3 regions of the Gulosibacter molinativorax genome follow, and region 1 is predicted to be linked to each of the others. Evidence: predicted binding sites of a transcription regulator. Region 1 holds the regulator's gene; each other region holds the start of a gene.
The links. The regulator HspR, encoded in region 1, represses chaperone genes until heat shock. The targets are predictions, from matches to a motif close to AAGTTGAGTCNNNNNGACTCAACTT.
Positions count from the first base shown of each region.

Region 2: the regulator HspR is predicted to act here: its motif matches at 1,965-1,989, upstream of GMOLON4_RS11210 (Hsp20/alpha crystallin family protein).
Region 3: the regulator HspR is predicted to act here: its motif matches at 1,331-1,355, upstream of GMOLON4_RS11515 (ATP-dependent Clp protease ATP-binding subunit).

Region 1 covers NZ_CP028426.1:2,743,930-2,747,205, forward strand. The annotation lists gene GMOLON4_RS12580 (DnaJ C-terminal domain-containing protein) at 1-912, shown strand, start outside; gene GMOLON4_RS12585 (heat shock protein transcriptional repressor HspR) at 946-1,419, shown strand; gene GMOLON4_RS12590 (M15 family metallopeptidase) at 1,677-2,834, shown strand; gene GMOLON4_RS12595 (acyl-CoA dehydrogenase family protein) at 3,109-3,276, opposite strand, start outside.
Region 2 covers NZ_CP028426.1:2,433,774-2,437,049, forward strand. The annotation lists gene GMOLON4_RS11200 (2,3-butanediol dehydrogenase) at 51-1,127, shown strand; gene GMOLON4_RS11205 (alpha/beta fold hydrolase) at 1,268-1,942, shown strand; gene GMOLON4_RS11210 (Hsp20/alpha crystallin family protein) at 2,079-2,576, shown strand; gene GMOLON4_RS11215 (IS1182 family transposase) at 2,587-3,276, shown strand, end outside.
Region 3 covers NZ_CP028426.1:2,506,183-2,509,458, reverse strand. The annotation lists gene GMOLON4_RS11525 (carboxymuconolactone decarboxylase family protein) at 1-221, shown strand, start outside; gene GMOLON4_RS11520 (SRPBCC family protein) at 513-1,136, opposite strand; gene GMOLON4_RS11515 (ATP-dependent Clp protease ATP-binding subunit) at 1,502-3,276, shown strand, end outside.

The DNA.
Region 1 (3,276 bases):
AAATATCACCCGGACACCCACCCCGGGGACAAGACGGCCGAGGAGAAATTCAAGGAGATCTCCGAGGCCTATGACGTGCTTTCCGACGCCGACAAGCGCAAGGAATACGACCAGATCCGTGCCATGGGCGCGGGCGCACGATTCTCGGCAGGGCCCGGCGGCGCCGGTGGCGCTGGCGGATACGGCAACTTCGAGGACCTCTTCGGCGGCCTCTTCGGCCAGGGCGGCTACCAGCCCGGCTACGGCCAGGGTGGACGCACGTACACGACGACGTCCGGTGGCGGCGGGTTCGAGGACCTCTTCGGCGGGATGTTTGGCGGCGGTGGCTCCGCCGGTGGCCAGGCTGGCTTCCAGGCGAACCGAAAGGGCGCCGACCAGCGCGCATCCACGACCCTGAACTTCATGACGGCCATCAAGGGCGACACGATCGACCTGCAGGCTGGCGACGGCCGGATCATTACCGTGCGCATCCCGGCCGGGGTCAAGGATGGGCAAAAGATTCGTCTGCGCGGCAAGGGCGCCCCGGGGCCCCAGGGCGGCGAACCCGGCGATCTCATCCTCGAGGTGTCGGTGCGGCCGCACCCGGTGTTCAGCCGTGACGGCAACAACATCGTGGTGCAGGTGCCGATCACGTTCGCGGAGGCCGTCCGCGGCACGACGATCGAGGTGCCGACCATCGATGGCTCGACCGTGAAGGTGCGCGTCCCGGCGCACTCGCAGACCGGCAAGAAACTGCGCGTCAAGGGCCGTGGCGTGAGCACGAAGAAGGAGACCGGCGACATGATCGTCGAGCTCGGCATCGTTGTCCCGAATCGGCTCACGAACGATCAGGAAAAGGCGCTCGACGACTTCATCGCGGCGTCGCCGGATGAGAATCCGCGCGAAGACCTGATGCGCGAGGCGCGCGTCTAACCTGGGAACCACAATGCCAGAAAGGAGGCGGCGATGACCACCCCACGAAATCACAATCTCGACGAGGATGCGCCAGTATTCTCGATCGCAATCGCCGCCGAGCTGGCGCAGATGCACCCGCAGACGCTGCGGCAATACGACCGGATGGGGCTCGTCGTGCCGGAGCGCACGTCGGGCCGAGTCCGCCGATATTCGCTGGTCGATATTGCGAAGCTCCGCGAGATCAGCGAGCTTTCGGAAGCGGGCGTGAGCCTCGAGGGCATCCTGCGCATCGTCGAGTTGCGACACGAGGTGCGCACGCTGCGAAAGCGGATGCAGGAGCTCGAGCACGAGCTCGCAGAGGAACGCCTTGAGCGTCAGCGGGTATTTGCTGCGGGGCACGGCGAGATCGTCGCGATTTCGCGCGGCGCCCGAGTCCGGGCCCGGAACGAGATCGTGCTGTGGGAACCGCGCGTGGCTGCGCGCAGTGTTGAGGACGATGACGTTGAGGCTGACGACGAGGACTGACTGCGGGAGCTGACGTTGGGGAATGACGTTGGGAGCCGACGAGGACGCAACGTTCAGGTCGCGCTGAGATGGTGAGTGAGTTCACACATTTCATGTGGTTGTGGAAAGCTTGCCCGGGTTCCTTTTCGCCGCGGGTACGCTGCGACATGGACCACCCCTCGCGATCGACGCTTGCGCCAACTCAACGTGCCGCCTCGATACGCAAGGACACGACCGCACGGCGAGCACTGTACTGACAACACCGAGGAGACCGCGACGTGACCAACGCGCAAGACGACTCTGAACGCTGGGAATCCTCTTCCGAGGACGCCAGCGCCAGTGACGCCGCGCGCGCTGCAGAAAGCGCGGCGGGTGCGTCGGATACCGATGCGGAATTCGCGGCTGAGGCGTCGGCCGGAGATCCGGAAGTCTCGGCGGATTCGTCCGTCGGTGAGCCTGACATCGCTAGCTCCAGCATCGCTAGCTCCGGCATCGCGGGCACTGGCGTTGAGAGCTCGGCTAGTGCCGACTCCAGCAGCGCGGACTCCGGCAGCGCGGACTCCGGCGGCGGGCGCAAGGTTGCCCGTGTCCTCGGAGCAGTCGCGGTAGTCGCGTTCGCAACGCTTGGTCTCGGTGTCGCATCCGGTTGGGGGAGCCCGGGCACACCGCTTGGAGCCGCCTCGGCTGCATCGCTTGCGCACGGCCCATCGCTGTCAGCATCCCCGTCTTCGACTCCCGGCGCATCCGCGTCTCCGACACCCGCCGCATCCGTACCGGCGACGACGGCGACAGCCGCGACTCCGACTTCGTCGGCCGCTCCGGAACCGGCACTCGACATCACGACCGCCTCGAGCCTCACTGTGCTCGTGAATAAGCACATCCCGCTCGATCCGATCAACTATGCTCCGGATGACCTCGTGTCGATGGAGTCGATCGACGTCCGCTCGATGAACGACCACTCGCTACGCCAGGATGCGGCGGATGCGGTCAAGGGAATGTTCGCGGATGCTGCGGAGGCCGGCCACTACCTCGATATGACGAGCGGCTACCGCGAGTACGACCTCCAGACACAGCTGTACTCGGGCTACGTCGAAGAGCAGGGCGTCGAAGAAGCCGACTCGACGAGCGCGCGGCCCGGGTTTAGCGAGCATCAGACCGGCCTTGCTGCCGACATCTCCGCGCCGGACGCGTATCCGGATTGCATCCTTGACACCTGTTTCGGTGAAACTGAGGCCGGCCAGTGGCTCGCCGAAAACTCCTGGGAGTACGGCTTCATCGTGCGCTACCCGGAGGGCGAGACCGCGGTCACGGGCTACGCCTACGAACCGTGGCACTTCCGCTTTATCGGTGTCGAGGCCGCCGCCGAATATCACGAGTCTGGTGCCGCGACCTATGAGGAATTCGTCGGCTCCGGCCCCGCCCCCGACTACAAGTAGCCGTTTCGCGGCGCGGCCGCGCGCCCATTGCCGGTGCCCGCGCCGTACCCATTGCCGGTAACGCTCACCCCTGCTGGCACTTCGGCAGGGGTGAGCGTTACCTGCAATGTTTGCCTGCGCCATCGGCAGGGGTGAGCGTTACCTGCAATGTTTGCCTGCGCCATCGGCAGGGGTGAGCGCTAGCTGCAATGCCAGCGAGCGCGAACGGCCAAGTGCGCCTGCGCTACCGGCAAGGGAGAGCGCTACCCGCAATGCCCACGCGCCAGCACCACCGCTAGCTGTACCAGGTCGGAAGCGGGATCTCGTTGACCAGCACGTACTTGCCGACCTCGTGCTTCTTGTAGGGGAGCGGGTCGTGCAGGCTGTGCGTGCGCAGGTTGCGCCAGTAGATGTCGAGCCCGACCCGGTTCGCGCTCGCACGGGCACCGGTCAGCTCGTAGAT
Region 2 (3,276 bases), 310 kb from region 1:
CGCGGATGTCGCCGGCCACGTCAAGTATTCGATCCCACAAGGAGAGCATCATGAAGGCAGCCCGTTATTACGGCAAGGAAGACATCCGCATCGAAGACATCCCCGAGATGCCCGTTGAGCCCGGCACCGTCGGCATCGACGTCGCCTGGTGCGGTATCTGCGGCACCGACCTCCACGAGTACACCGACGGCAATAACTTCGTTCCCGAGCACGGCCACCCGCACCCCATCTCCGGCGAGTCGGCACCCGTCACCCTCGGTCACGAGTTCTCGGGCGTCGTCTACGAGGTCGGCGAGGGCGTCGACGACATTGAGGTCGGCGACCACGTTGTCGTCGAGCCGTACATCATCCACGACGACGTCGACACTTCCGAGAACAACCCCGTCTACCAGCTCTCGGACGACATGAACTTCATCGGCCTCGGTGGCCGCGGTGGTGGCCTCGCCGAGAAGATCGCCGTGAAGCGTCGCTGGGTCCACAAGATCTCGAAGGATGTGCCCCTCGACCAGGCTGCCGTCATCGAGCCGCTCTCCGTCGCCGTGCACGCCGTGAGCCGCGCCGAGCCCCAGGCGGGCCAGGTTGCGGTCGTCGGTGGTGGCGGCCCGATCGGCCTCCTCACCTCCGCGGTGCTGAAGGCTAAGGGCGTGACCGTCGTCATGTCGGAGCTCAGCGAACTCCGCCGCGAGAAGGCACTCAGCTCGGGCGCGGTCGACTACGCGTTCAACCCCGTTGAGACCAACGTCGTCGAAGAGGTCATGAAGCTCACCGACGGCAAGGGCGCCGACCTCGCGTTCGAGGCCACCAGCGTCTCGGTCGTGATGGACACCCTCATGGATGCGCTCCGCCCCCGCGGCGTGCTGGTCGTCGTGTCGATCTGGAGCAAGAAGCACGAGTTCGACATGCACAAGCTCGTCATGAAGGAACTCGACGTGCGCGGCACCATCGCGTACGCGAACAACCACCCCGAGACAATCGAGCTCGTCGAGTCCGGCAAGATCAACGTCGAGCCGTTCATCACCGGCCGCATCGGCCTCGAGGGCCTCGTCGACGAAGGCTTCGACACCCTCATCAACCACAATGAGACCGCGGTCAAAATCCTCGTCTCTCCATCAGGCAAGGGCCTCTAGGCTCTAGCCGCTTCGCGTCGGGGCGGGTGGATGCGCAACTCACCTTGGGTGCGCATCCACCCGCCCCTTCTTTTGTCGCCTGCTTGTTGCCGCGCGAACCCTGAACGCCCTGCCAAGCATCCTGCGAAACAATGAAGTTCATGAGCGCTATTCCCGTCGAGTTCCTGCACGGCCTTGGTCAGTCGCCAAGTGACTGGGATGCGGTGATCGCGAACTTGCCCGAGTGGCTCGATCCCGCGACGACGACGATTCCGTCGTTCAGCGCGCCCGCGCACAAGCCGTTCTCGCTGGATGAGGCGGCGCGGTGGGTGCTCGCGGATGTCGCCGACCGCAGCGAGGAACCTGCGGTGCTCGTTGGGCTCTCGCTCGGAAGCCAGGTTGCGATTCGCGCCGCTTCGCTCGAGCCGGGGTTGGTGGCTGGCCTGATCTTGTCGGCGCCGATCGCGCGGCCGCCGAAGGCGATGCTGAAGCTGCAGCGCGCGATGATGAGCGTGCTGCCTGAGAAAGTTGTCGCGGGCAAGCCGATCGAGGAGGGCGGCTCCGGGCTCACGAAGGAGGACGTGCTCGCCGTGCTCGACACGTTCACCGACTTCGACATCCGCCCCGAGCTGTACCAGATTCAGTGCCCGACACTCGTGGTCGTCGGAGGCAATGACCGGATGAACCATAAGTCATCAGGTGAGGTCGTCGAGTCGATGCAGGATGCGGACCTGCAGATCATCCCCGGCGCTGGCCACGAGTGGAACAGGACGCATCCGGACCAGTTTGCGGGTGTCGTGACCAACTGGATCCGCGCGAGGTTCGGCGAAAACTAGCCAGAGTTGACCCGACTCAAAAAAGTTGAGTCTTTTCTTGTCAAGTTTGGAATAAACATTCTGGTCAGTCGTTACCCCTAATAAGGCACGAGCCTCGAGACAACCGAAGTGAGGCGGCCTAGAAGGAGTGATAGATATGGCAACAAGCATGGACCTATTCCGTGATTTCGACCGATTTGTGAACCACCTGGCACGTCCGAGCACCGGACTCTCAATGCCGATGGACCTTCACCGAGACGGTGACAAGTTCGTCGCGAAGATCGACTTGCCGGGCGTCGACCCGGAAAGCATCGACATCGATGTCGAGGACCGATCGCTCACCGTCCGCGCAGAGCGCAAGGCGGAGAAGAGCGCCGAGTCTGGCGAAGGTGAGCAATCGCAGTGGGTGATGCGCGAGCGCAGCTACGGCACGTACGCCCGCCAACTGAGCCTTGGCCGCGGACTCGACCTGAGCAAGATCGAGGCCGACTACGCCGACGGCGTGCTGACGCTGACCATCCCGGTCGCCGAAGAATCGAAGCCCCGCAAGGTGCAGGTTCGTCACAGCAACGGCAGCGCGCAGGTCGCTAGGAGACTGCTGATTTATCTTGGCGGTTTAAGGCGCGCCTCTGTCGTTCCTGGCGCCGGTGTTTAAGACTGGATTTATGCAGGGTCGTGATGATGGTCAGCGTCAGTTGTTGGATGTCGGTGCGTTCGCCGGTCACATGTTGCCGGTTGGGTCGGTGTTCGCGTTCCTGGCCGAGCACCGGCACGAGTTGTTCCCCGATGACGCGTTCGCGGACTTGTTTCCCTCGGGCCGTGGACGCCCGTCGACGCCGGCGGACGTGATCGCTTCGGTGATGGTGTTGCAGACGTTGCACTCGTTGTCGGACCGGGAGACAGCGGAAGCAGTGACGTTTGATTTGCGTTGGAAAGCGGCGTGTGGTTTCGGATTGACGGAAACGTCGTTCCATCCGACGGTGTTGACCTATTGGCGCCGCCGCCTGGCCGCGAGCACACGCCCGCACCGTATTTTCGAGGCGGTGGCTGAGGTCATTGCGCGGTCTGGGGCGCTCTCTGGTCGTAAGCGTCGGGCGTTGGACTCGACGATTCTGGATGATGCCGTTGCCCGCCAGGACACGGTGACGCAGTTGGTTGCGCAGATCCGGCGGGTCGGTCGGGAGATCCCGGGAGCCGATACGATCGTGGCCGGTCTGCCTGGCCATGACTATGCCCAGCCGGGGAAACCCGACATCGCTTGGGATGACAAAGCGGCCAGGGACGACCTTGTCTCCCGACTCGTAACCGACGCGCTGGCATTGCTCGCGGCGATCGACACGACCATGCTGACGGAG
Region 3 (3,276 bases), 240 kb from region 1:
CGGTGCTGCCCGCGTGGTGGGAGTCGCAGTACTTCAGCGAGCAGGAGCAGGATGCGCTCGGGCTGGCGGAGGAAGTGACGCGGTTGTCCGTGCCAGAACGCACCGACTGGGACAACGGCTCGCTGAACCCCGAGCAGGTCTCGGCAGTGAGCTGGCTCGCGGTCGTCATGAACTCTTGGAACCGGGTGGCGATTCGCAGCGGCTACCGCGTCGCGCCGTAGCTCCGAACCAACCCCGCCGCCGAATCACTTCGGTAAATCCGTCGCTCAATGCAGTCGGACGTGGCGCATTGTGCGTTTCGTGACGGATTTGCTGGAGTGAGATTGCAGGCTCGTCACTCGATGTAGTCGGGGTGCCGTGGAGTGCGTTTCGCGACGGGTTTGCGGAGGTGACGACGGGTTTGCCGAGGTGACGCAGCGGGTACCGCGTCGCCGTAGTTCCGAAAGGCCGGAAACGACGCGGGGCGGGTGGTGACCGAAGTCATCCACCCGCCCCGGGAGTAACTAGCTGCGTTAGGCGAGGTGTCCGTGCGTGTGCAGTACGCGGCGGAACTCGTTGTCCTGCGGCGGTACATGGCTCTGCTCGAACTCCAGCTCGTCGAGCAGCTCGCGGCGCGAACGGCGCGGTGCGCCGACATCGAGCATCTGCTGCTCGTACTCGGGTATGAGCTCGTCACGACGGAAGCGCAGCGCGTGCCCGATTACCTCGCGGCCCTGGAGGTAGTTCCGGAGGAACTCCATCTGGGCGTGCCAGGTTGCTGCGGCGGCTGCGGTGTCTTCGCGGCGTAGGCCCGTGACCTCGAGGCGGATTTCGGTACCGCCCTCCGGTCGCTTGCTGAGCGTGATGCGCACGAAATTTTCCGGCAGCTCGTTGAACTTCCAGCTGAGCACGAGCGAACTCGGTACTCGGCGATCGTGCACTCGCGCGATGATGCTGTAGTCAGCATCATTCGGGTAGGTCAGGGTGAATGACTCACCCGTCATGATCGACTTCGAAGGTCGTCCAAGCCACGTCGAGAGCGCTTGCTCCTGAGTGATTGCGCGCCAAATCGTCTTTCGATCGAAATCTGAGTCGGCGCTGAGCGTTACTGTGTAGTTGTCAGTTACTCGGGAAATGTTCCCGCTGATTTCACCCATGTTGTCGCCTCCTTTGCGGCCATTTCTGGGTTGCTTCTCGCGGACGCGAAAAGCGGAAGCAATGATGCTTCTAAGTGAATTATAGGTGAACAACAAGTGAACGGCTTGATTTCCGTCAATTTCCTTGCTCGCGGGATGCTGTGGACTTGCTGAATCGTCAGAAAATATTTCGCCTGGATCAGGGAATAATTGCAAACTTGAGTCGGTTGCACTCAAGTGTAGAAAGCATCCTCCCCACCCCCGGTGGTGGCCCGCGTCCCATGCCGCAGGTTGTGCGAGGACTCTTTCCCTAATCTGCAGGCAGCGGAGGCTCGTCGTGAGCCCGTCGAACGGCCTGTCTTGAGCCCCCTCGAAAGGAGAAGCACATGGCTAATATGCAAGGCGCACAGCCCCAAGATGAAGAATCCCAGTCAGCGCTTGAGCGCTTCGGTGTCAACCTCACCGACATCGCACGAACCGGCAAACTTGACCCGGTCATCGGTCGTGACGCTGAAATTCGCCGCGTGAGTCAGGTGCTCACTCGGCGCACGAAGAACAACCCCGTCCTTATTGGTGAGGCAGGTGTCGGCAAGACTGCCGTTGCCGAGGGGCTCGCTCAGCGCATCGTCGCGGGCGACGTCCCCGAGTCTCTCAAGGGCAAAGAACTTATTTCGCTCGACATCTCGGCAATCCTCGCGGGTGCCAAGTATCGCGGTGATTTCGAGGAGCGCATGAAGGCGGTCCTGGACGAGATCCGCGAATCTGAGGGCCAGGTCATCACGTTCATTGACGAGCTGCACACGCTCATGGGTGCCGGTGGTGGCGAGTCGAGCGTGTCCGCATCCAACATGCTCAAGCCGATGCTCGCCCGTGGTGAGCTGCGTCTGATCGGCGCGACGACGCTCGACGAGTACCGCGAGTTCATCGAGAAGGACCCGGCCCTTGAGCGCCGTTTCCAGCAGGTCTTCGTTGACGAGCCGTCGGTCGAGGACACCATCGCGATTCTTCGCGGCCTCAAGGAGCGCTACGAGGCACACCACAAGGTCGCCATCAGCGATAACGCGCTCGTCGCCGCTGCAACCCTGTCGAACCGATACATCACGGCTCGACAGCTGCCGGACAAGGCGATTGACCTCGTGGATGAGGCAGCGTCGCGCCTTCGCATGGAGATCGACTCCTCGCCGACCGAGCTCGACAGCCTCAAGCGTCAGATCGACCGCATGAAGATCGAAGAGCTCGCACTGAAGAAGGAACACGACGAGGCTTCGAAGCAGCGACTCGAGCAGCTCCGCCGGGAAATGGCAGACCTCCAGGTCGAGCTGGATGCGTTGCAGGCACGTTGGGATGCGGAGCGCAGTGGCCTGAACAAGGTCGGTGACCTCAAGACCAAGCTCGACGAGGCGCGCATCCGTGCGGACCGCGCCCAACGCGATGGCAACCTCGAGCTCGCCTCGCGAGTTCTGTATGGCGAGATCCCGCAGCTGCAGAAGCAGCTCACGGAGGCCGAGGCGCAGGAGGGCAGCGAACAGCGCCTCGTGAATGACCACGTCACGGAAGATGACATCGCAAGTGTCGTCGCCGCGTGGACGGGCATTCCCGTTGGCAAGCTGCTGCAGTCGGAGCGCGAGAAGTTGCTCGACCTCGAGTCGGAGCTGCACAAGCGCGTGATTGGGCAAGACGAGGCCGTCCAGGCGGTGTCGGATGCGATTCGTCGCTCGCGTGCGGGCGTCGCGGATCCGAATCGGCCCACCGGTTCGTTCCTCTTCCTCGGGCCGACCGGTGTCGGTAAGACTGAGCTCGCCAAGGCGCTCGCGGACCTGCTCTTCGACGACGAGCAGGCGATGGTGCGCATTGACATGTCGGAGTACGGAGAGAAGCACAGCGTCTCGCGACTCGTCGGTGCCCCTCCGGGATACGTCGGCTACGAGCAGGGCGGTCAGCTCACCGAAGCGGTTCGCCGCCGCCCCTACTCGGTCATCCTGTTCGACGAGGTCGAGAAAGCCCACCCCGAGGTCTTCGACATCCTCCTGCAGGTGCTCGACGACGGCCGCCTCACCGACGGTCAGGGTCGCACGGTCGACTTCCGCAACACCATCCTCATCCTCACCTCGAACCTGGGCTCGCAGTTCTTGATCGACCCGCAGCTCACGACCGAGGAGCG